3 regions of the Cedecea sp. NFIX57 genome follow, and region 1 is predicted to be linked to each of the others. Evidence: predicted binding sites of a transcription regulator. Region 1 holds the regulator's gene; each other region holds the start of a gene.
What was found. Region 1 encodes Fur, which represses iron uptake genes when iron is present. Its sites were predicted from a motif close to ATAATAATGAGAACNACTATCAA; they were not measured.
Positions count from the first base shown of each region.

Region 2: sufA (Fe-S cluster assembly scaffold SufA) is a predicted target of Fur. The motif match lies at 5,343-5,365, and genes of this name have one in related genera.
Region 3: ftnA (non-heme ferritin) is a predicted target of Fur. The motif match lies at 1,678-1,700, and genes of this name have one in related genera.

Region 1 covers NZ_FXAS01000010.1:69,466-76,665, reverse strand. The annotation lists gene ybfF (esterase) at 1-261, shown strand, start outside; gene ybfE (LexA regulated protein) at 403-681, shown strand; gene fldA (flavodoxin FldA) at 861-1,391, shown strand; gene fur (ferric iron uptake transcriptional regulator) at 1,671-2,117, shown strand; gene chiQ (ChiQ/YbfN family lipoprotein) at 2,211-2,537, opposite strand; gene chiP (chitoporin ChiP) at 2,584-3,990, opposite strand; gene glnS (glutamine--tRNA ligase) at 4,454-6,121, opposite strand; gene nagE (N-acetylglucosamine-specific PTS transporter subunit IIBC) at 6,299-7,200, opposite strand, start outside.
Region 2 covers NZ_FXAS01000026.1:39,195-46,394, forward strand. The annotation lists gene ydiJ (D-2-hydroxyglutarate dehydrogenase YdiJ) at 1-1,974, shown strand, start outside; gene menI (1,4-dihydroxy-2-naphthoyl-CoA hydrolase) at 1,971-2,381, shown strand; gene B9Y90_RS19485 (CPBP family intramembrane glutamic endopeptidase) at 2,515-3,339, shown strand; gene B9Y90_RS19490 (ABC1 kinase family protein) at 3,382-5,022, opposite strand; gene sufA (Fe-S cluster assembly scaffold SufA) at 5,408-5,776, shown strand; gene sufB (Fe-S cluster assembly protein SufB) at 5,785-7,200, shown strand, end outside.
Region 3 covers NZ_FXAS01000027.1:48,856-56,055, forward strand. The annotation lists gene B9Y90_RS19870 (DUF3574 domain-containing protein) at 1-216, shown strand, start outside; gene B9Y90_RS19875 (NupC/NupG family nucleoside CNT transporter) at 263-1,444, opposite strand; gene ftnA (non-heme ferritin) at 1,795-2,292, shown strand; gene B9Y90_RS19885 (UPF0149 family protein) at 2,335-2,910, opposite strand; gene B9Y90_RS19890 (alpha/beta hydrolase family protein) at 2,984-3,691, opposite strand; gene B9Y90_RS19895 (lysozyme) at 3,763-4,203, opposite strand; gene B9Y90_RS19900 (BRCT domain-containing protein) at 4,353-5,228, shown strand; tRNA gene B9Y90_RS19905 (tRNA-Leu) at 5,442-5,527, opposite strand; tRNA gene B9Y90_RS19910 (tRNA-Cys) at 5,540-5,613, opposite strand; tRNA gene B9Y90_RS19915 (tRNA-Gly) at 5,664-5,739, opposite strand; gene pgsA (CDP-diacylglycerol--glycerol-3-phosphate 3-phosphatidyltransferase) at 5,907-6,455, opposite strand; gene uvrC (excinuclease ABC subunit UvrC) at 6,513-7,200, opposite strand, start outside.

The sequences.
Region 1 (7,200 bases):
GAGTGGAAGTTCAACGTGCCCGTGCTTTGGCAGCAATATGAAAATATCGTTGGCTGGCAGCCTGTCCCGGCCTGGCCACATCCAGCGTTGTTTATCCGCGGCGGGAATTCTCCGTATGTTGATGAAAGCCACCGCGAGGCGCTGTTAAGTCAGTTCCCACAGGCCCGCGCTCACGTCATCGCTGGAGCAGGTCATTGGGTTCATGCGGAAAAACCGGACGCCGTTTTGCGGGCGATTCACCGATTTATCGACGCTGAGTAGAAAAACTGATTAAAAACAGACCGACCGGGCAGCAGAAGTCGCTAACGCGTTGGCGGGAATGGCGCGCTGATGTATGATGGCGCGCTTAATTGCACCGGCACCCTGCCCCTGCAGCCAGAATTTCCTGTCAGTATTCTAATCATGGCAAAAGAACAAACGGACCGTACTACATTAGATCTGTTCGCGGACGAGCGTCGCCCCGGGCGGCCGAAAACCAATCCGCTCTCGCGTGATGAGCAATTGCGTATCAATAAGCGCAATCAGCTGAAGCGCGATAAAGTGCGTGGTTTGAAGCGGGTTGAGCTAAAACTGAACAATGATGCGGTCGATGCCCTCAACCAGCTGGCTGACGCCCGCAACATCAGCCGCAGCGAACTGATCGAAGAGATGCTGCTCGAGCAGCTTAAAAATCTCGGGTAACGCCTTCAGCCGCCCTGCGGGTTATCTGAAATCTCAAAAGGGTGAGCTAAACCATGTTGCAGACTGTGCACCCGGGTGTGATAGCTGTTTCCGCTGCCGGAGCTGTTCTGCTATGATTGCCCTATACGTGGGCATTTGACGGCCAGCATACTATTAAGTTTCAAGAGGTTATTTTACTCATGGCAATCGTAGGCATTTTTTTCGGCAGCGACACTGGTAACACCGAAAATATCGCGAAAATGATTCAAAAACAGCTCGGTAAAGACGTTGCTGAGGTGCATGACATTGCTAAAAGCAGCAAAGAAGATCTCGAAGGTTTCGACATTCTGTTGCTCGGCATCCCGACCTGGTACTACGGTGAAGCCCAGTGCGACTGGGATGATTTCTTCCCTACTCTTGAAGAAGTCGATTTCAACGGCAAACTGGTGGCGCTGTTCGGCTGCGGCGACCAGGAAGATTACGCAGAATACTTCTGTGATGCACTGGGCACCATCCGCGACATTATCGAACCGCGCGGCGCGGCGATTGTGGGCCACTGGCCAACCGCCGGTTACCACTTTGAAGCCTCCAAGGGCCTGGCGGATGACGACAACTTTGTCGGCCTGGCCATTGACGAAGACCGTCAGCCAGAACTGACCGCAGAACGCGTTGAGAAGTGGGTTAAGCAAGTTTCTGAAGAACTGAATCTGGCCGATATCATTAACGCCTGATTTCTCTGGCGCAAATACAGCATTTGCGCCATTTTGATAGCTTGTAGCAATGAAAATAATTGCTACAAGTTTGTAACTTTCTCGTACATCCCTGTACAATGTCTTCCTGACAGCTTGGCTGATAATTACTGTAAATGGCGACGCCGCCACGATTTTTCAGCCTTATTTTGCACCATACTTGCGGTTCCCATTTAGAAGTAGCAGTTCTATAATGAGACGCATTACTCTTAACGCTCACTGCAGTTTGAGCGAATCGTTAAGCAACAGGACAATTTCCGCATGACTGACAACAATACCGCATTAAAGAAGGCCGGCTTGAAAGTCACGCTTCCGCGATTAAAAATCCTCGAAGTGCTGCAAGAGCCGGTAAATCATCACGTCAGCGCGGAAGACTTATATAAACGTCTGATCGACATGGGCGAAGAAATTGGCCTGGCGACGGTCTACCGCGTACTGAACCAGTTTGATGATGCCGGGATCGTGACCCGCCACAACTTTGAAGGCGGCAAGTCCGTTTTCGAGCTGACCCAGCAGCATCACCACGATCACCTGATCTGCCTCGACTGCGGAAAAGTCATCGAGTTCAGCGACGATTCTATCGAATCTCGCCAGCGTGAAATTGCCGCGCGCCACGGTATTCGCCTGACTAACCACAGTTTGTATCTGTACGGACACTGTGCCGAAGGCGACTGCCGTGAAGACGACACGGCCCACGATCCGAAATAAGTAATCCGCATTAACAAACGCTGCTTCGGTGGCGTTTAAAAGCAAAAACCGGCAGGTTTCCCTTGCCGGTTTTTTTATTGACTGAAAGGATTATCAGCTGTTATTGGCGCGAATCTCCTGCCAAATCTTATCGCAGCGCACCTTCGCGGCTTCATCATTGCCGCTCTTTCTTGCCTGGATGCATTTCTGATAATCCAACACGTTCACAGTCTCTTTTTCAACAAACGCTTTATGCTGTTTTTCCTGACGCAGTACGTTCAGCACGCTCTGGCAGGCTTCAATTTTATCCGGATTGCCCTCCGCCGTGTTGATACAGGCGCTATAGGCCTGCTTCAGGCGTGAATCTTCCGGAGGTGCCGGAGGCTGAACGCAGGCAGACAGCGTGAAAACAGCCGCAGTGACCAGTAGAATCTTTTTCATGTGCGGTTCCTTATAAAAAACGGGCGCTTACGCGCCCGGTTTCACATCAGAAGATGGTGAACGGAGCAATCACGATGAACTTCACGTCACGCTCATCCTGGAACATGTTGCCGTAACCACCGCCCCAGCTTGGGATGTCGGAGTGGTTGTCGTACTGTGTGAAGTGCAGTTTGAACAGCGTGCCTTTCGCACGGCCTTCCTGCACGGTATACATTGCATCGAGGCTGTAAGAAGACTCTTTGATCTTGTTGGAAGCGAGATCCTGGCGGTTACCGGAAGCATCAAGCGCCCAGGTGGATGGTTTTGCATCCCATGCATAAACGTAAGAAGCACCGACTGCCCAACCCGGCAGATTCCAGTTGCTCAGGTCATACATTGCGCCGAAGAACACGGCTTTTTCACCGTTGGCGTTGAAGTCAGAGCGGTTATCCCACCACACATCCAGACGACCGTTGGAAGAAGCGTAGGTTGGCGTCATACGCTGCAGGAAGTAACCCTGCTGCCCTTCTGCCTTCACCATGGTCCCTTCGAGACGAAGGTCAACCTGGCCAATTTTATAACCAAAGGTCAACGCCTGGAGCCATGCGGTGCCATCGTAGATATCGTTGATAGTGTTGTTCGCGGCTTTATCACGGGTGCCGTAGAACTGGTAGCTGGTGCTCAGCGGGCTACCTGCAACGTCAAATTTGTAGCTGGCTTTAGCGAAGTACTGATCAACAAAGCCCTGCGCCTGGCCAAATGCGGCTTCGAGAATCAGGTCGTTTTTGAAGTCATACTTCGCGCCGATGGAGTGCAGGTAATCAACTTTGGTTTTTTTGTCGTTCTGGTAGAACTTGTCGGTTTCAAGGTGCCACGGCGCCTTGTACTCGTTGGTCCACATATAGGAGAAGCTCAGCGCACCGGCATCACCGTAGTCAAATGCGGCCCCTGCTTCAGCACCCTGATAAGTACCAGGCATGAAGCTCCAGTGTGGTGCTAGCAGCGTTTGGCCGGTTGGCTGAATGTAACCTGCACGTGCCCATACCGGGCCGTATTTGAATTTAGCAGCCGCTTTATAAAGGCTAATGCCGCCTTTATCACCGGAGTAGTCTTCGTCGTAGGTTTTATTTTTAGAGGAGAATGCGATTTCGTTCGGGTGGCCACTGGCGCTGTCTTCGGCCATTTCAATGGCGGTGAAGGCGGCAATATCGAAACCAAACATATCGGCCGCATAGCCGGACTGGAAGTCGAGGTTGGCGTTCCAGGTTGAGTGCGACAGGTTAGTTTTGTACTTACCGTCGGACACATCTTTACGGTCACGCTCACGCTGCCAGTAATAGATGCCGCCGGTCAGCGTGGAGTCATCAACAAAACCCGCAGCACTAACCTGCGGAGCCACTACAAAGCCAGAAAGAGCGGTAACGCTTGCAATAGCAAGAGCAAGCGCACTACGTTTGCCACTAAACGTACGCATAGTTAAATTCCTCTTTGACGTAAAAATCATCGTCTGACGTGAAAAGCGCCATTGACGAAAAAAGTAAAATTGCCTGACGGCTAAAAGCGGTTTTTGCTTAACACACCCGCATTACTGCTGCTCATAGACTATTTTTCGCGACGCGAATTATCAATGACTTTGTATCAGAGATTTCCTGGAGTATGACAGAGAGCACATAATCTATGTGCATTTGTAACAAAATTGCGCAGCAGATGATTAACCCTGATTACGATTTATTTTAAGAATAAAATCTCTTTGAGAGCGCTTTCATTATAAGCATCAGGAGATTACGGGGAAGAGATGACATTGTGTAAGGAGATTCCCCCAAAAATGGAAATGAGAATTAATTCGCACCGCGAATGTGCGTAAAAGGTTAACAAAAGGTAAGCAGAAAGAAAAAACGCCGCATTGCGCGGCGCTTTCATCAGGCTGTTAGTGGCAATTACTCACCGATTTTAGCCCAGGTATCACGCAGGCCAACGGTGCGGTTAAACACCAGTTTTTCTGCGGTCGCATAGCGGCTGTCGAGGCAGAAGTAACCTTCACGCTCGAACTGATATGCCTTACTTTTTTCCGCGTTCTGCAGGCTAGGCTCAACGAAGCCCTGACGAATAACCAGGGAATCCGCGTTAATGGTAGACAGGAAGTCTTCCGCAGCCCCTGGATTCGCGACGCTAAACAAGCGATCGTACAGGCGAATCTCCACCGGCAGCGCGTGTGCTGCGCTGACCCAGTGAATCACACCCTTAACCTTGCGGCCGTCAGCCGGATCCTTGCTCAGGGTTTCCGGATCATAGGTGCAATACAGTTCGGTGATATTACCTTCAGCGTCTTTTTCTACACGCTCGGCTTTGATCACATAGGCATTACGCAAGCGAACTTCTTTACCCATCACCAGACGCTTGTATTGCTTGTTTGCCTCTTCACGGAAGTCAGCGCGATCGATATAGATCTCACGACTGAACGGCACTTCACGGCTACCCATTTCAGGTTTATTTGGGTGATTCGGCATGGTGACCGTCTCTTCATCACCTTCAGGGTAGTTAGTGATAATAACTTTTACCGGATCCAGTACGGCCATGGCACGCGGTGCATTCTCGTTGAGATCGTCACGGATACAGGATTCCAGAGAAGCCATTTCAACGGTGTTGTCCTGCTTGGTTACGCCAATGCGCTTACAGAACTCGCGAATGGAGGCTGCGGTATAGCCGCGGCGACGCAGGCCGGAGATGGTCGGCATACGCGGGTCGTCCCAGCCTTCCACAATCTTCTCGGTCACCAGCAAGTTCAACTTACGCTTGGACATGATGGCGTATTCGAGATTCAGGCGAGAAAACTCGTACTGACGCGGGTGTGCAGGAATGGTGATGTTATCCAGCACCCAATCATACAGGCGGCGGTTGTCCTGGAACTCCAGGGTACACAGCGAGTGCGTAATGCCTTCCAGCGCATCGGAAATACAGTGGGTGAAGTCGTACATCGGGTAGATGCACCACTTGTTGCCGGTCTGGTGGTGATCGGCAAATTTAATGCGGTACAGCACCGGGTCGCGCATAACGATGAACGGCGAGGCCATATCGATTTTGGCACGCAGGCAGGCGGTACCTTCGGCGAACTCACCGTTGCGCATTTTCTCGAACAGCGCGAGGTTTTCCTCAACGCTACGATCGCGGAACGGGCTGTTTTTCCCGGGCGCAGTCAGCGAGCCACGGTATTCACGAATTTGTTCCGGGCTCAGCTCATCAACATACGCCAGCCCTTTATTAATCAGCTCAACGGCATAATTAAACAGCTGGTCAAAATAGTCAGACGAATAACGCACATTGCCAGACCAGTGGAAGCCCAGCCATTCAACGTCGTGCTTGATGGACTCGACGTATTCGATGTCTTCTTTTACCGGGTTTGTGTCGTCGAAGCGCAGGTTGCACTGCCCCTGATAATCCTGAGCAATGCCAAAGTTCAGGCAAATAGACTTGGCGTGGCCAATGTGCAGATAGCCATTTGGCTCAGGCGGAAAACGGGTGCAAATACTGGTGTGCTTACCGTTCGCCAGGTCTTCATCAATAATCTGACGAATAAAGTTAGTTGGGCGGGCTTCAGCCTCACTCATCGCGGGTTCCTCAAAGCGTGTACCTTAGTTAACGGCGTATGATCTAATAAGCGGCCTCGGGAAACAACCTTTAGTTGCATAAATTAGGGTTATCCATGCTGGCTAGCGGCAGGTAATAAAAAAGCGGCTGACGATATACGCCAGCCGCTTAAGGCACAAATGCTTACTCAGGAGCGATTACTTGCCTTTAATCTCATACAGTGGTGTTTGACCTGCAACCACCTGACCTTTCGCCTGGATAACCAGACCGCTGAAGTCGTCGATGTTGCTGCAAACTACCGGGCTAATCATGGAGCGAGCGTTGGCGTTCAGGAAATCGAGATCCATTTCCAGAATCGGCTGGCCGGCAACCACTTCGGCTCCTTCTTCCACCAGACGCGTGAAGCCTTTACCACCCAGAGCAACGGTATCGATGCCCATGTGAACCACAATCTCTGCGCCTTTTTCTGTCTCAAGGCAGAACGCGTGGTTGGTGTTGAAGATTTTCACGATAGTCCCGGCGGCAGGAGAAACGACAGTTTTCTCCGTCGGCTTAACCGCTATGCCATCACCTACAGCTTTGCTGGCGAAAGCTTCGTCAGGCACCTGGTCCAGCTCAACAACATCGCCGGTTACCGGAGAAACCAGAGCGGCAATAGTTGTGCTGGCCGCGTTTGGAACAGCCTGTGGTTTAGCCGCAGGAGCAGGTGCTGCACCCGCAACAGGTGCGGCGGCTTCGACAGTGCCTGCGGTTTTCATTGCATTAGCAATTTTTTCTGCAGCAAAGCCAACGATGATTTGCACGCTGGTTTTGTTCAGGCGAATAACGCCCGTCGCACCCAGACGCTTAGCCAGCGCTTCGTTCACAACGGAAGAGTCTTTAACGCTCAGACGCAGACGAGTGATACACGCATCAATGCCGGTCAGGTTTGCAGAGCCGCCTACCGCAGAGATGTACTGACGAGCGAGACCAGAAACGTCCTGATTCGCGTCACCGCTCACGTTCACGTCCTGACCGTCAGCCTCGTCACCGGCTACAGCCAGTTCACGGCCCGGCGTCAGCAGGTTGAATTTGGTGATAGTGAAACGGAACACCACGT
Region 2 (7,200 bases), on a different contig from region 1:
GACGGCCAGGTCACTGAGCTATGTGCTCGCCTTGATGCACTGATGGCCGAAGGCGAGGGTGGGGTGATTGGCTGGCAGGTCTGTGATGAGCTGGCCGGTATAGAAAAAATCTACGGTATGCGGAAAAAAGCCGTTGGCCTGCTGGGGAACGCCAAAGGTCAGGCTAAACCGATTCCGTTTGCTGAAGACACCTGTGTGCCACCTCAACATCTGGCGGACTACATTGTGGAGTTCCGCGCGCTGCTGGATAGCCACAACCTGAGTTATGGAATGTTTGGCCACGTTGATGCTGGCGTATTGCATGTTCGCCCCGCGCTGGATATGTGCGACCCGCAGCAGGAAATGTTGATGAAAAGCATCTCCGACGATGTGGTAGCGCTGACGGCAAAATACGGCGGTCTGCTGTGGGGTGAACACGGTAAAGGGTTCCGCGCCGAGTACAGCCCGGCCTTTTTCGGTGAAACGCTGTATGAAGAGCTGCGCCGCATTAAGGCCGCGTTTGACCCGGCTAACCGGCTCAATCCTGGCAAAATTTGCCCACCGCTCGGCGTGGACGACCCGATGATGCAGGTCGATGCCGTTAAGCGCGGGACGTTTGACCGGCAAATCCCGATTGCGGTGCGCACTTCCTGGCGCGGCGCGATGGAGTGCAACGGCAACGGCCTGTGCTTTAACTTCGATGTGAAAAGCCCGATGTGCCCGTCGATGAAGATCTCCAGCAACCGCATTCACTCCCCGAAAGGACGGGCCACGCTGACCCGTGAATGGCTGCGGCTGCTAGCCGAGCGCGGCGTTGACCCGCTTGTGCTTGAGAAACAGCTGCCGGAGCAGCGCGCCAGCCTGCGGGGGCTGATCGAGCGTACCCGCAACTCGTGGCACGCCAGCAAAGGCGAATACGATTTTTCCCACGAAGTGAAAGAGGCGATGTCCGGCTGCCTGGCCTGTAAAGCCTGCTCTACCCAATGCCCGATTAAAATCGACGTGCCGGAGTTCCGCTCTCGTTTTCTGCAGCTTTACCACACGCGCTATCTGCGCCCGCTGCGCGATCACGTCGTGGCCTCGGTGGAGAGCTATGCACCGCTGATGTCGCGTGCGCCGAAAACCTTTAACTTCTTTATGCGTCAGCCGTGGGTGCAGAGTTTGTCCCGCAAGCACATCGGCATGGTCGACCTGCCTATGCTGTCTACGCCGACGCTGCAGCAGCAGCTGGTCGGGCACCGCTCCGCCAACGTCACGCTGGAACAGCTGGAGCGTTACTCCGATGAGCAGCGGGCTAAAACGGTGCTGGTGGTGCAGGATCCGTTCACCAGCTATTACGATGCTCAGGTAGTGGCAGATTTTATTAAGCTTGCAGATAAGCTAGGCTTTGAGCCTGTGGTGCTGCCGTTCTCGCCGAACGGTAAGGCCCAGCACATTAAAGGATTCCTGCAGCGTTTTGCGCGCACGGCGAGTAAAACGTCTGAGTTCCTGAACCGCATCGCGAAACTGGGTATGCCGATGGTTGGCGTCGATCCGGCGCTGGTCCTGTGCTATCGCGATGAATACAAACAGACATTAGGCGAAGAACGCGGAGATTTTCAGGTTCAGCTGGTGCACGAATGGCTCCAGACTGCGCTGAAAGAACGGGAAGTGCAGGGCGCGGGAGGAGAAGCTTGGTACCTCTTTGGCCACTGCACCGAAGTGACGGCGTTGCCGGCGGCACCGAATCAGTGGGCCGGTATTTTTGCTCGTTTTGGTGCGAAACTCGAAAGCGTAAGTGTTGGCTGTTGCGGCATGGCTGGCACTTACGGTCACGAGGTGAAAAATCTCGCCAATTCATTGGGCATTTATGAACTCTCCTGGCATCAGGCGATGCAGCGCCTGCCGCGCAACCGCTGTCTGGCAACCGGCTACTCCTGCCGCAGCCAGGTCAAGCGCGTTGAGGGCAACGGCGTGCGGCATCCATTACAGGCTCTTCTGGAGATTATCGGATGATTTGGCGACGTGAAGCCACGCTTGCCGCGCTCAACAAAATGGGCGCGAACAATATGGTCGGCCATGTAGGCATTGAATTTACGCGTTTTGACGACAACGAAATTGAGGCCACCATGCCGGTGGATGAGCGCACCCGGCAGCCGTTTGGCCTGTTGCACGGCGGCGCGTCGGTCGTGCTCGCGGAAACGCTGGGTTCAGTGGCGGGCTACCTGTGCACCGAAGGCGATCAAAAGGTGGTTGGGTTAGAGGTCAATGCCAACCACATTCGCTCGGCGCGAGAAGGCGTGGTGCGCGGCGTTTGTCGCGCAGTACATGCGGGGCGTCGTCATCAGGTGTGGCAAATTGATATCTACGATCAGCAAGACCAGCTGTGCTGTACCTCCCGTCTGACCACGGCGGTGGTGTAGCCTAATCCCACGTTCAGCCTTCAGGGACGTGGGATTGTTTTAATTTGTTATTATTTCCTTAAAAAACTATATATCCACAACACATTTTGCTAAAAAGCCTTCCTCCGGATATTTTCAGGCTTAAGGAAAAACGATGTGGATATTGCTGGCAGCCGCCTTACTGGTTTTACAATTTAATAAAAAGATTTCCCTGGGATTGCTACTCGCGACCGTACTATGGGGTGCCGTTGATGGCGTACTCGACTGGTGGGCACTGGCTTCACTGGCGGTAATCGCCATGCTTGCCGTCGCTTATTTAAAAGCCGCAAACGGAAAACCCGTTCGTTACGTGCTTGAGTTTTTGCTGGTCGCCGCCTCGGTAGCGCTGACTATCCATGTTATTCCTGGTTTCCATAATCCAAAGGTGCTGGACTCGGTGAGTGCCGGGCCGCAAAGCGCGCCTTTCTCGATGTATTACAATTTCGACAAAGCGCTGGTGCCGTTTATTTTGCTGGTGGTAATGAAATCGCTGTTTGTCAGCGAGCCGAAGTCCCGGCCTGCTAAGTTCGGGTGGATCCTGCTGGTTGCGTTGATCCCTGGGCTATTGTTGCTGGCGGTGGCGCTGGGTGGCTTAAAAATTGAGCCTCATTCCCCGCAGTGGCTGGTGCAGTTCCTGTTCGCGAATATTTTCTTTGTTTCCCTGGCGGAAGAAGCGTTATTTCGGGGTTATCTCCAGCAACGTTTATCCGGCTTTATGCCTCCGGTTATGGCGCTGATTATTTCAGCTGTGATATTCGGCGGGCTGCATTTTGCCGGTGGGCCGCTGCTGATTATTTTTGCCGCGCTGGCGGGGCTTATTTACGGTCTGGCGTGGATGTGGAGCGGGCGGCTGTGGGTTGCCGTGGCGTTTCACGTCGGGCTGAATATGGCCCATTTATTGCTGTTTACCTATCCGGTGCTGCAGCATACTGTGCATTAATTGTTCTACGACATCGGAACTTGACTCCGATGTCGTAAAAGCTCATCGCCTGAGCAGACGAAATACCAGCCATATGCTCCCTGTAATGGCGCACAACAAGCCGAGCACAGGGAAAAATGGGATGCCAAACAGCGTCCAGTTCAGCCCGAACAGCCACGGCGCGATTGCCATCGTCAGAGCGGATAAAACAAGGGCCAGCGCCAGCGTAGAAGCCGCACGTTCAAGCGACTTTCCAAGTTGGTTAATATTCTCTACGTTAATGTCCGCGTGCAATTTGCCGTGACGAAGCCTTTGCATCACCAGGCGGAGGGTCTGTGGCAACGAATCACCTCCCTCAAGAAGCTGGTTGCCGAGTTTAAGCAGGCGTCTGCGGCTCCCGAGGCGGGTATAGCGCTTTAACAGCTCCCGCTTAATCACCGGACGAAGAATGCGAAGGATGTCAAACTGCGGATCCATTCTCAGCAATACGCCGTCCGCGGTGATCAGCGCCTTAAACAACAAAACCAAATCCGGCGGCAGCGCCAGCTGGAATTCCCTGACGGTGGAAAGCATATCGGTCAGCGCTTTTCCCAGCTGTAGCGGGAGGTTGCCCTGTTTTTGCAGGAAATAGCTGGCCGCCAGCTCTAATTCGGTAAGTTCTAATGCCTCCTTGCCACTCCAGGCGATGAGGGCATCGACAATGCCGCTGGCGTCATGCTCGCTGATGGCATAAATCAGCGACAACAGCTCGTCGCGCCGCGCCTCGCTCAGGCTTCCCACCATGCCGAAATCAATAAAACCGACCCGGTTACCCGCCAGGGCCATGACATTACCGGGATGAGGATCTGCGTGGTAAGTCCTCAGTTCAAAGAGCATATTGATAAACGCCGTCGCGCCTTTACGTGCCAACAATGGGCCGTCAAATCCTGCGGTGGCAAGCTGCTGGCCGTCAACCGGCGCCACACCGGGCAAAAAGGCCTGCACCATCAATGTGGGATGACACCAGTCCCAATAAATCCTGGGGATGACAATATCGTCGTTGTCGGCGAAAAACTGATAAATCTTTTCCCCGTTGGCCGCCTCATGGCAAAAATCCAGTTCCTGATTCAGAGCGTTTTCCAGATAACGCACCAGCATCACTGGCTGAAAGCGCGCGAGCGCCACGCTCTGCTGGGCCAGGCTTTCTGCCAGATAACGCAGTAAACGCAGGTCGGCTTTGAGGGTTGTTTCAATCCCGGGGCGCTGAATTTTGACGATAACCTCGTCGCCGTTTTTCAGCGTGGCCCGGTGAATTTGCGCTATAGAGCCACTGGCTAGCGGGGTTTCATCAAAGGTGGTGAAAACCTCAGCAGGCGCAGCCCCGAGTGCCGCCACAACGCTCGGTTCAAGCTGCGGCCAGGGCAGAGGGCTGGCGCTCGAATTTAACTGGCTAAGCGCTTCCGTCCAGGCGGGTTCAAGCAGGTCGCTGCGGGTCGAGAGGATTTGCCCGAGCTTAACAAACGTCGGACCCAGTTCTTCCAGTGCCGCGCACAGGCGCTGCGGCATCGGCAAAGCATCGTGTTGGCTGCCGCCACGCATTTTGTCATGCAGCGAGGACAGGCCCAGCAAGCGCACAATGTCCTGCAATCCATAGCGGAGAAAAACGCCGGTGATTTCCTGCAGCCTCACGCGATCGCGGGCGGTGACCATAATCATTTTTAGCATCAGGCTAAGCTCCCTTTTCTTTATCAGGAGGATAGTTGATAAATCAGAACAGGGAGTTTCGCCGTGGAATGTCTGAAAATTACTGGTACTTTTCGTGGTGAATTTCGCATTCAGTGCGTTTCCAATCACATAAATAGATATTTTCTATACATCTTTTGCCTTGCCCGGCTCAGCCGTTTTTCATCTTTGATATTTCCTTTTACACCAGTGGGTTAAACAGCTCTTTTCGCTATCTGCAAGAGTTTCATGACGGTCTATCCTTAGTAAAGACGCCCAAAAAACCAGCGTTTCGCGAATACCCCTGTTTTCATAACGTTGTATTGATAATTGTTATCATTAACATAAGGGTATCGGCCTTCGGGCGCAGAGAATAATGAGGTGAAGAATGGATGTGCAAACCGGTTCCTTTGATCCCAATGATTTTGCCTGGCAGGGGCTGACCCTGACCCCGGCCGCCAGCGCGCATATCCGCGATCTGGCCGCAAAACAACCCGAACTCAAGGGCATCCGCCTGAGTATCAAGCAGACAGGCTGTGCTGGCTTTGGCTACGTGCTGGACACGGTTACCGAGCCGAAGCCGGACGATCTGGTCTATGAGTTTGACGGCGCGCGCCTTTGGGTGCCGCTCTCCGCCATGCCTTTTATCGACGGCACGGAAGTGGATTACGTGCGTGAAGGCCTGAATCAGATCTTTAAATTTAATAACCCGAAAGCGCAGCACGAGTGCGGCTGCGGCGAAAGCTTTGGGGTATAGGCGGTACTATGTCTCGTAATACTGAAGCAACTGACGATGTCAAAACCTGGACCGGCAACCTCAATTATAAAGAGGGCTTTTTCACCGAGCTGCAAACTGAGCAGCTGGCGAAGGGCATAAATGAAGAGGTGGTTCGGGCAATCTCTGCCCGTCGTAACGAACCCGAATGGATGCTGGAGTTTCGTCTCAACGCCTTCCATGCATGGCTAAAAATGGAAGAGCCGCACTGGCTCAAGGCGAATTACGACAAACTGAATTACCAGGATTACAGCTATTACTCCGCGCCTTCCTGCGGGAGCTGCGACGATACCTGTGCCTCACAGCCCGGCGCGGTTCAGCAGCCGCCTAACGCCTTCCTGACTAACGAAGTCGAAGACGCGTTTAAGCAACTGGGCGTGCCGGTGCGCGAAGGCAGCGAAGTGGCGGTTGACGCCATTTTTGACTCGGTGTCCGTCGCAACCACTTACCGCGAAAAACTCTCTGAACAGGGCATTATTTTTTGCTCCTTCGGCGAGGCCATTCACGATTACCCGGAGCTGGTCAAAAAATACCTGGGTACTGTCGTGCCGTCTAACGACAACTTCTTCGCCGCGCTTAACGCCGCGGTGGCCTCTGACGGCACCTTTATTTACATCCCGAAAGGCGTACGTTGCCCGATGGAGCTGTCCACTTATTTCCGTATCAACGCGGAAAAAACCGGTCAGTTCGAACGCACTATTTTAGTGGCGGATGAAGGCAGCTACGTGAGCTACATCGAAGGTTGTTCCGCGCCGGTGCGCGACAGCTACCAGCTCCACGCCGCCGTGGTGGAAGTGATTATTCATCGCGATGCGGAAGTGAAGTACTCCACGGTGCAAAACTGGTTCCCGGGGGATAACAACACCGGCGGCATCCTGAACTTCGTCACCAAACGCGCTCTGTGCGAAGGTGAGAACAGCAAAATGTCGTGGACGCAGTCGGAAACCGGCTCCGCTATCACCTGGAAGTACCCGAGCGTGATCCTGCGTGGCGATAACTCCATCGGCGAATTCTTCTCCGTGGCGCTGACCTCCGGCCATCAGCAGGCGGACACCGGCACCAAAATGATCCACATCGGCAAGAACACCAAATCGACGATCATTTCGAAAGGGATCTCCGCCGGTCATAGCCAGAACAGCTATCGTGGCCTGGTGAAAATCATGCCTACCGCGACCAACGCCCGCAATTTCACCCAGTGCGACTCGATGTTGATCGGGCCGGACAGCGGGGCGCACACCTTCCCGTACGTGGAGTGCCGCAACAACACGGCACAGCTGGAGCACGAAGCCACCACGTCGCGCATTGGTGAAGATCAGCTGTTCTACTGCCTGCAGCGTGGGATCAGCGAAGATGACGCCATCTCGATGATCGTCAACGGGTTCTGCAAAGACGTGTTCTCAGAGTTA
Region 3 (7,200 bases), on a different contig from region 1:
CGTTTCCGCGAAGGGCTGACTGAATATGATGCCAAAGGCCAGTGGCTGAACGCTAAAGGTGAAGTGACCCACGAACCGAGCAAAGCGATCATGCTGATTCGCGGCAGCGATGCAGAGAGCAGCAAAAAGGTAGACGAACTGCGCGCTATCTATAAAACCCGCTTTGCGCAGGAATCCGTAATGCGCGTTGACCAGCCGGTCTGCGCCGCGTTCTGATTGTTGTGAAGGGAAGAAACGGCGGGGAAACCCGCCGTTTTTATTTTTACAGTACCAGCCCGGCAAACGCTGCCGACAGCAGGCTGACCAGCGTCGCGCCGTACACCAGGCGCAGGCCAAAGCGAGAAACCACGTTCCCCTGCTTTTCGTTCAGCCCTTTGATAGCCCCGGCCACAATGCCGATGGAAGCAAAGTTAGCGAACGAGACCAGGAAGACCGACAGGATCCCCAGCCCGCGCGGTGACAGCGTCGCCATGATCTTCTGCAGCTCAATCATCGCCACAAATTCATTCGCCACCAGCTTGGTCGCCATGATCCCGGCCGCTTTCAGCGCATCCGCCTGAGGAATACCCACCAGCCACGCAAACGGATAGAAAACGTAGCCCAGAATTTGCTGGAAGCTCAGGCCGAAGACGGTGGCGAACAGCGCATTAATGGCGCTGATAAGCGCGATAAAGCCAATCAGCATCGCCAGAATAATCATCGCCACTTTGAAGCCTGCGAGGATGTATTCCCCCAGCATTTCAAAGAAGCTTTGGGATTCGTGCAGCTTCTCAAGCTTGATTTCTGGCTCAGCGCCAGGGCGGGTCGGGTTAATGATCGACAGGATAATAAACGTGCTGAACATATTCAGGATCAGCGCCGCGACCACATACTTCGGCTCCAGCATCGTCATATAAGCCCCGACGATGGAGAGCGAAACCGTGGACATCGCCGTCGCGGCCATGGTGAACAGGCGGCGAGAGCTAAGGTCGCCCAGCACACCTTTGTAAGCAATGAAGTTTTCAGACTGGCCCAGAATCAACGAGCTCACGGCGTTGAATGATTCCAGCTTGCCCAGACCGTTCACTTTAGAAAGCAATGTGCCGACGATGCGAATAATGATCGGCAGAATGCGGAAGTGCTGCAGGATACCGATCAGCGCCGAAATAAAGATTATCGGGCACAGTACGCCGAGGAAGATAAACGCGAGGCCCGCTTTACTCATCCCACCAAAGACGAAATCGCTGCCCTGCCCGGCAAAGGTCAGAAGATGGCCAAAGAAACCGGACACGCCGTTAATCACCCACAACCCGCTGTCGGAGTGCAGGAAGAAGAACGCCAGCAGGCCTTCAATGACGACAAGTTGTAACAAATAGCGGATGCGGATGGTTTTACGATCGAAGCTCACCAGCCACGCCAGTCCCATGATGACAAAAAGTGCGAGAAGAAAATGAAGAATGTTCATGTGCAGTCTAATTTTGAAAGAAACGTATTTAGCCACAGCTCCTGCGTCAGGTAAATGGCGGACATAAGAATATTTAGCCATAAGATTTTCCAATGACAACATAGGCTTACTCTTAGCATGGTTACCATTTTGCGCGGCTAAATATGACTAATTCATGACACGTTATTTGGCAATAAAATAGCGAAGCGGAACAAGATTAATTCTCATTATTAATTCATTTTGTCACAAATAAAATAATAGTAACAACCATTCTCATTACACTAATATAATTAACAATTTCTTTGCATTATGGAAAATTAATAATTAAAGTAGCGCCATATTAACGCCCCTCAAAAAATATGGAGCCTGTGATGCTGAAGACGGAAATGATTGAAAAACTGAACGAGCAGATGAACCTTGAACTCTACTCATCCCTGCTTTACCAGCAGATGAGCGCCTGGTGCAGCTATCACAGCTTCGAAGGGGCGGCCGCGTTCCTGCGCCGCCACGCTCAGGAAGAGATGGAGCACATGCAGCGCCTGTTTGCTTATTTAAATGATACCGGAAGCATGCCGCGTATTAACGCCATTCAGTCCCCGTATTTAGAATACGCTTCACTGGACGAGTTATTTAAAGCCACCTACGAGCACGAGCAGCTAATTACTCGCCAGATTAATGCGCTGGCACATTCCGCGATGACCTCTCAGGATTATCCAACCTTTAATTTCCTGCAGTGGTATGTTGCCGAGCAGCATGAAGAAGAAAAACTGTTTAAATCCGTGCTGGATAAACTCAGTCTGGTGGGCAAAAGCGGCGAAGGCCTTTACTTTGTCGATAAAGAGCTGGCTACCCTGGACGCTCAGGCTTAATTGCCGTGAAATAGCAGGCCATTCCGGCCTGCTATTTTCATTTTAGTGCAGCGCCCCGCCGTTTCGCTGGCTGTGCCAGTACCCGTATAGCGCCAGTGCCGCAGGTTTAATCGCCTCAATGCTCGCCAGAAATGCTTCCGGCGTCAGGCTCTCAAACTTCGCTTCATTCTCTTCCAGTCCATGCAGGGCAATGGCGTCCAGCTCTGGCTGAAGTTCTGCCGGCAGCGAAGGCCAGCTTTCCAGTGACACACCGCGCATGTAGCCGTAGCACCACTCTTCCACGATGGTGATTTCGCGGTTATCCACTTCGCTGGTACCAAACAGAGGCTCAAACTGACCCGGGTACTCTGCAAGGCGTTCGGCAATGTCGTTCATATGCTGGAAGACCAGTACGCTAAAGCGCGTCAGCTCTTCTTTGCTTTCCCATTCTGGCTCAACATCGCCACCCCATACCGCCCGCAGCACGGTGGCAGGTTCGGTCACAGCTGGCCCCGACAATAGCGCCGTGAGTAGCCCGTCCAGCTCAGCCACATCAATCACCGAATGCGCCGTGCCATATTTCAGCAGGATGTCATCCAGCCAGATAATTTCGTCTTCGTTCAGCGGTCCCTGGGACATTTTTGGCTTCCTCGTCTCGCGTTTTGAATAAAATTTTGCGTAGTGTACCCGTTCTGCGCGCGACGAGTCATTTTCATTCCGCTTTTGTCAGGCATTCCACCAACAATTGACAGGTTTTGTCGTAGAGCGATGGGGTGTGCTGTAGCGCCTGCCAGACGCTGTTGTGGTCAGCACCCGGCACGGTCAGCAAAGCATGTTTGCCCTGCCCCGACGCCGAATCATAAAGCCGCGGTGGGATCTCTGCCGGGATCACCCGATCTTCTGCCGCGGCGATGACCAGGACATTACCGCCAAATTCAGCCACAGTCTGCCAGGCGTCGCTTTCGGCCCAGCTTCGCGGCTGGCGGATAATGGCGGAAAATTCAGGCCCGAAGTTTACCCGGTAAGCCGAAGGGTGATACACGCCCGGCACCATCAGGATAAGGGAACGCAAAGGCACGGATTTGCTCAGGTGCAAAGCGTTGTACGCCCCCATGCTGACGCCCATGCAGCCAGTCAACTGAGGACCTAAATGTTCGGCAACCGCTAGCGCCTGCCCGGTGCGGCTGATTAAAGAGGAGTGAGAAAGATCCCCACCAGTTTCCCCGTGGCCGATGCAATCAAAAGCCGTGCTGCCAAAGCCCAGCTCCGCCATTAAGTGCCGGTAGCGAAGACCCACCTCGCGGTCTTTTGAACCACCGTGGATCATCAGAATGTGACCTTTACTGGCAAAAATACTGTCAGCCTTGAGCGTGCGGCCCTGAAAAGCGACATCAAATGGGTGTCGGGAGAAAGTGTTCATGGCTGCCTGGTGCGATATTAGTCGATGAGTTAGCATCGCATCTTTATCATTCCTAAGTAAGCCCCAACATTTTATGACAAAAAGAGCGTACGCTCTGCAGCCCGGCGCGCAACCAGCCCTTTTAGAACCTTACCGCCAGCTTTGTTCCACTTTGAAAACTCTTCTGCCGCGCCCGCATAATCACCGGCATTGAGTTTTTTCAGCAGCGTAGAACCTTTCAGGGCCCTGGGGCCAAGGTTATAGGCAAAATCAACCAGGGCATCGAACTGATTTTGGTTCACATCGACTTTTAACAGTCCCGCCACCTCCTTTTCATACTGCACGATACCGCTGCCCAACAGGCTGTCGGCCACGTCCTGAGTAATGACCATTCCGGCAGCAACCGGTCGGCCTTCAACTGGCTGTGTCCAGCCATAGCCTATCGTCCAGACTCCCACGGGATCCTGATACGCCGAGAGTTCACAACCTTCAAATTTTTTTAGCAAAGCAAAACCTTCCTGGCTCAGTTTCATTTGTTTATTTCCTCATGATTAATGCCGTAAGCATATGAGCCAGTGAACAGCAATATGTTGTGATTCATCAAGGAATAACCAAAAATGCTCCTGATATAATCACGCCAGTAAAATACCAATGACAGTTAATATCCAGGGAGGAAATAAACATGAGTGAGTATTCTCGATTTAATTATTTTAAAAACAGGGACAAGGCATTCGCTAATTTAATTAGCATTATTGATGGTCTGCTTAGCGATGGTCACCTTGATCAAAAAGAAATACTCTATTTAGATACCTGGTTACTCGACTCCGAAGAAATCAGTGATAACCATTGCGTAAAAGCCATCCGTCGTAGAATTGCGGACATACAGGCCGATGGCGTGATTGAGCCCTCAGAAATCAAGTCGCTTAAAACGGACTTGCTTAAGATTCAGAAGGAGCTCATCGACCTTCCCCACCTCAACCTGGATTCTATTGAATCAGACCGACACCTGCTCGAAGGGCTGTGCAAAGGGATGCTGGCGAACCACCAGCTCAATGATGCCGAGATAAAGTATTTAAGATGGTTTCTCTCCGTCAATGGTGCGCTTAAAAATAACTATCCCGGCAAAGAGCTGTATAGCCTTATAGAAGATATTTTGGCTGACGGGGTTATCACAGAAGATGAACGTGAATTACTCAAGCAGGCCCTTATTTCATTTACGGGATGTGATTTAGCATCTGGTATTGTAGATGGCCTGTCAACACAGCTGCCCATTGATAATATCGATACTTTAGATTTCGCAGGTGCTACCGTTTGTCTTACGGGTGAATTTATTTATGGTAAGCGAAGCTTGTGTGAAGCAGAACTTCGTCTTAAGGGGGCGAATGTCATCAGTAATATCACTCAAAAACTCGACTATCTGATTATTGGGACATTGAGCTCCCGGGACTGGCGATACAAAGCGCACGGCCGAAAGATAGAAAAAGCCGTCTCTTACAGAGATGAAAAAGGAATCCCGCTAAAAATCATTAGCGAAGAGCAATGGAAGAATTTTTCCTGAATGGCGCCTGGCGATGCTCTCACGTAATCAATATTTCAGGGTAAAACGGCGATGAGCGAGCATCTTTTCAGGCTATCAACGACAACGCCGCAACCCTTGCGGCGTGCACTGTTTGCCAGGGTCGGAACAGTGCCAAATCGCAGGCAATAAAAAACCACCCGAAGGTGGTTTACACGACACTGCTTATCATTGATTTTATTCTTTTTATTCCCATGGTACCCGGAGCGGGACTTGAACCCGCATAGCCAAAGGCCGAGGGATTTTAAATCCCTTGTGTCTACCGATTTCACCATCCGGGCTCGGGAAGAAATTGGAGGCGCGTTCCGGAGTCGAACCGGACTAGACGGATTTGCAATCCGCTACATAACCGCTTTGCTAACGCGCCAAAATCTTTTTGCCTTTTCAGGCGGTAACAGAAACTCTATTACCTGAATTTGGAGCGGGAAACGAGACTCGAACTCGCGACCCCGACCTTGGCAAGGTCGTGCTCTACCAACTGAGCTATTCCCGCTTTTTGTACAAGTGACTGTTGGTAGCTATTAAGCTAATCACTTGATTTTATTATCTTCCGGCAAACCTTGCTGCCTTTCGATGCGTTGCATTCTACTTACCTGACGCAATGAGTCAATGAAATTTTCTAACACTACGAATCGTTTGCTGAATTTTGCGCCGGATAGATCACGGTTCGAGCAAATCGCCCCGCGCAGCAGCTAAATATTGGAACATTGACCAGAACGTCAGCACCGCCGCAACGAAGAAAAGCGCGATACCTGTGTACTCAATCCACATATTTGGCCGCCACAGCATGCCGATAAGCGCCAGCATTTGCGCCATCGTTTTGGTTTTGCCTATCCAGGAAACCGCCACGCGGCTGCGTTTGCCGATTTCCGCCATCCATTCACGCAGTGCCGAAATAATAATTTCACGGGCGATCATCGTGGCCGCAGGCAGGGTCACCCACCAGGCATGATAGTGTTCCGCCACCAGCACCAGCGCCACAACCACCATCACCTTATCGGCAACCGGATCGAGGAATGCGCCAAAACGGGTGCTCTGGTTCCAGCGACGCGCCAGAAAACCGTCAAACCAGTCGGTGATGGCTGCCAGCCAAAAAATGAACGCACAAAGGAAAGGTGCCCAATTGAACGGCAGATAAAACGCCAGCACAAAGAACGGGATAAGGATGACACGAAACAGCGTGAGCAGTGTTGGGATATTGAATCGCATAGTGCCAGTTAACTATCTGTCATAAGTGGAAATTGTCTCTATGTTGCTACAGAGCCCTTAATGTTTCAACGAGTAGTAGATCTTTTCTGCCAATGCCTGCGAGATGCCCGGCACTTTTGCGATCTCCTCAATAGAGGCATTGATTAACGGTTGCAATCCGCCCATATACTTCAGCAGCATCTGACGGCGCTTTGGCCCGATGCCTTCAATCGTCTCCAGCGAACTGGTACTTTTCACCTTCGCCCGTTTTTTACGGTGGCCGGAGATCGCGTGATCGTGGGAATCATCGCGGATGTGCTGGATCACATGCAGCGCCGGAGAATCAGGCGGCAAAGAGAACCCTTCACCTTCCGGTTCAAAGAACAATGTTTCCAGCCCGGCTTTGCGGTCACTGCCTTTAGCCACGCCAAGCAATAAAGGATGATGCTTATCCCAGGGCACATCCAGTTCAGCAAACACCGCCTTCGCCTGCCCCAGTTGCCCCTTCCCGCCGTCGATCAGGATCACGTCAGGGATTTTACTTTCTTCTATAGCTTTACCATAGCGACGGCGCAGCACCTGATTCATCGCGGCATAATCATCGCCCGGCGTGATACCGGTAATATTGTAGCGACGGTATTCCGCCCGAAGCGGGCCGTTACTGTCGAAAACGACGCAGGAAGCGACGGTTTGCTCCCCCATCGTATGGCTGATATCAAAACACTCCATCCGTTTCACTTCTGGAAGGTTTAACACTTCGGCCAGC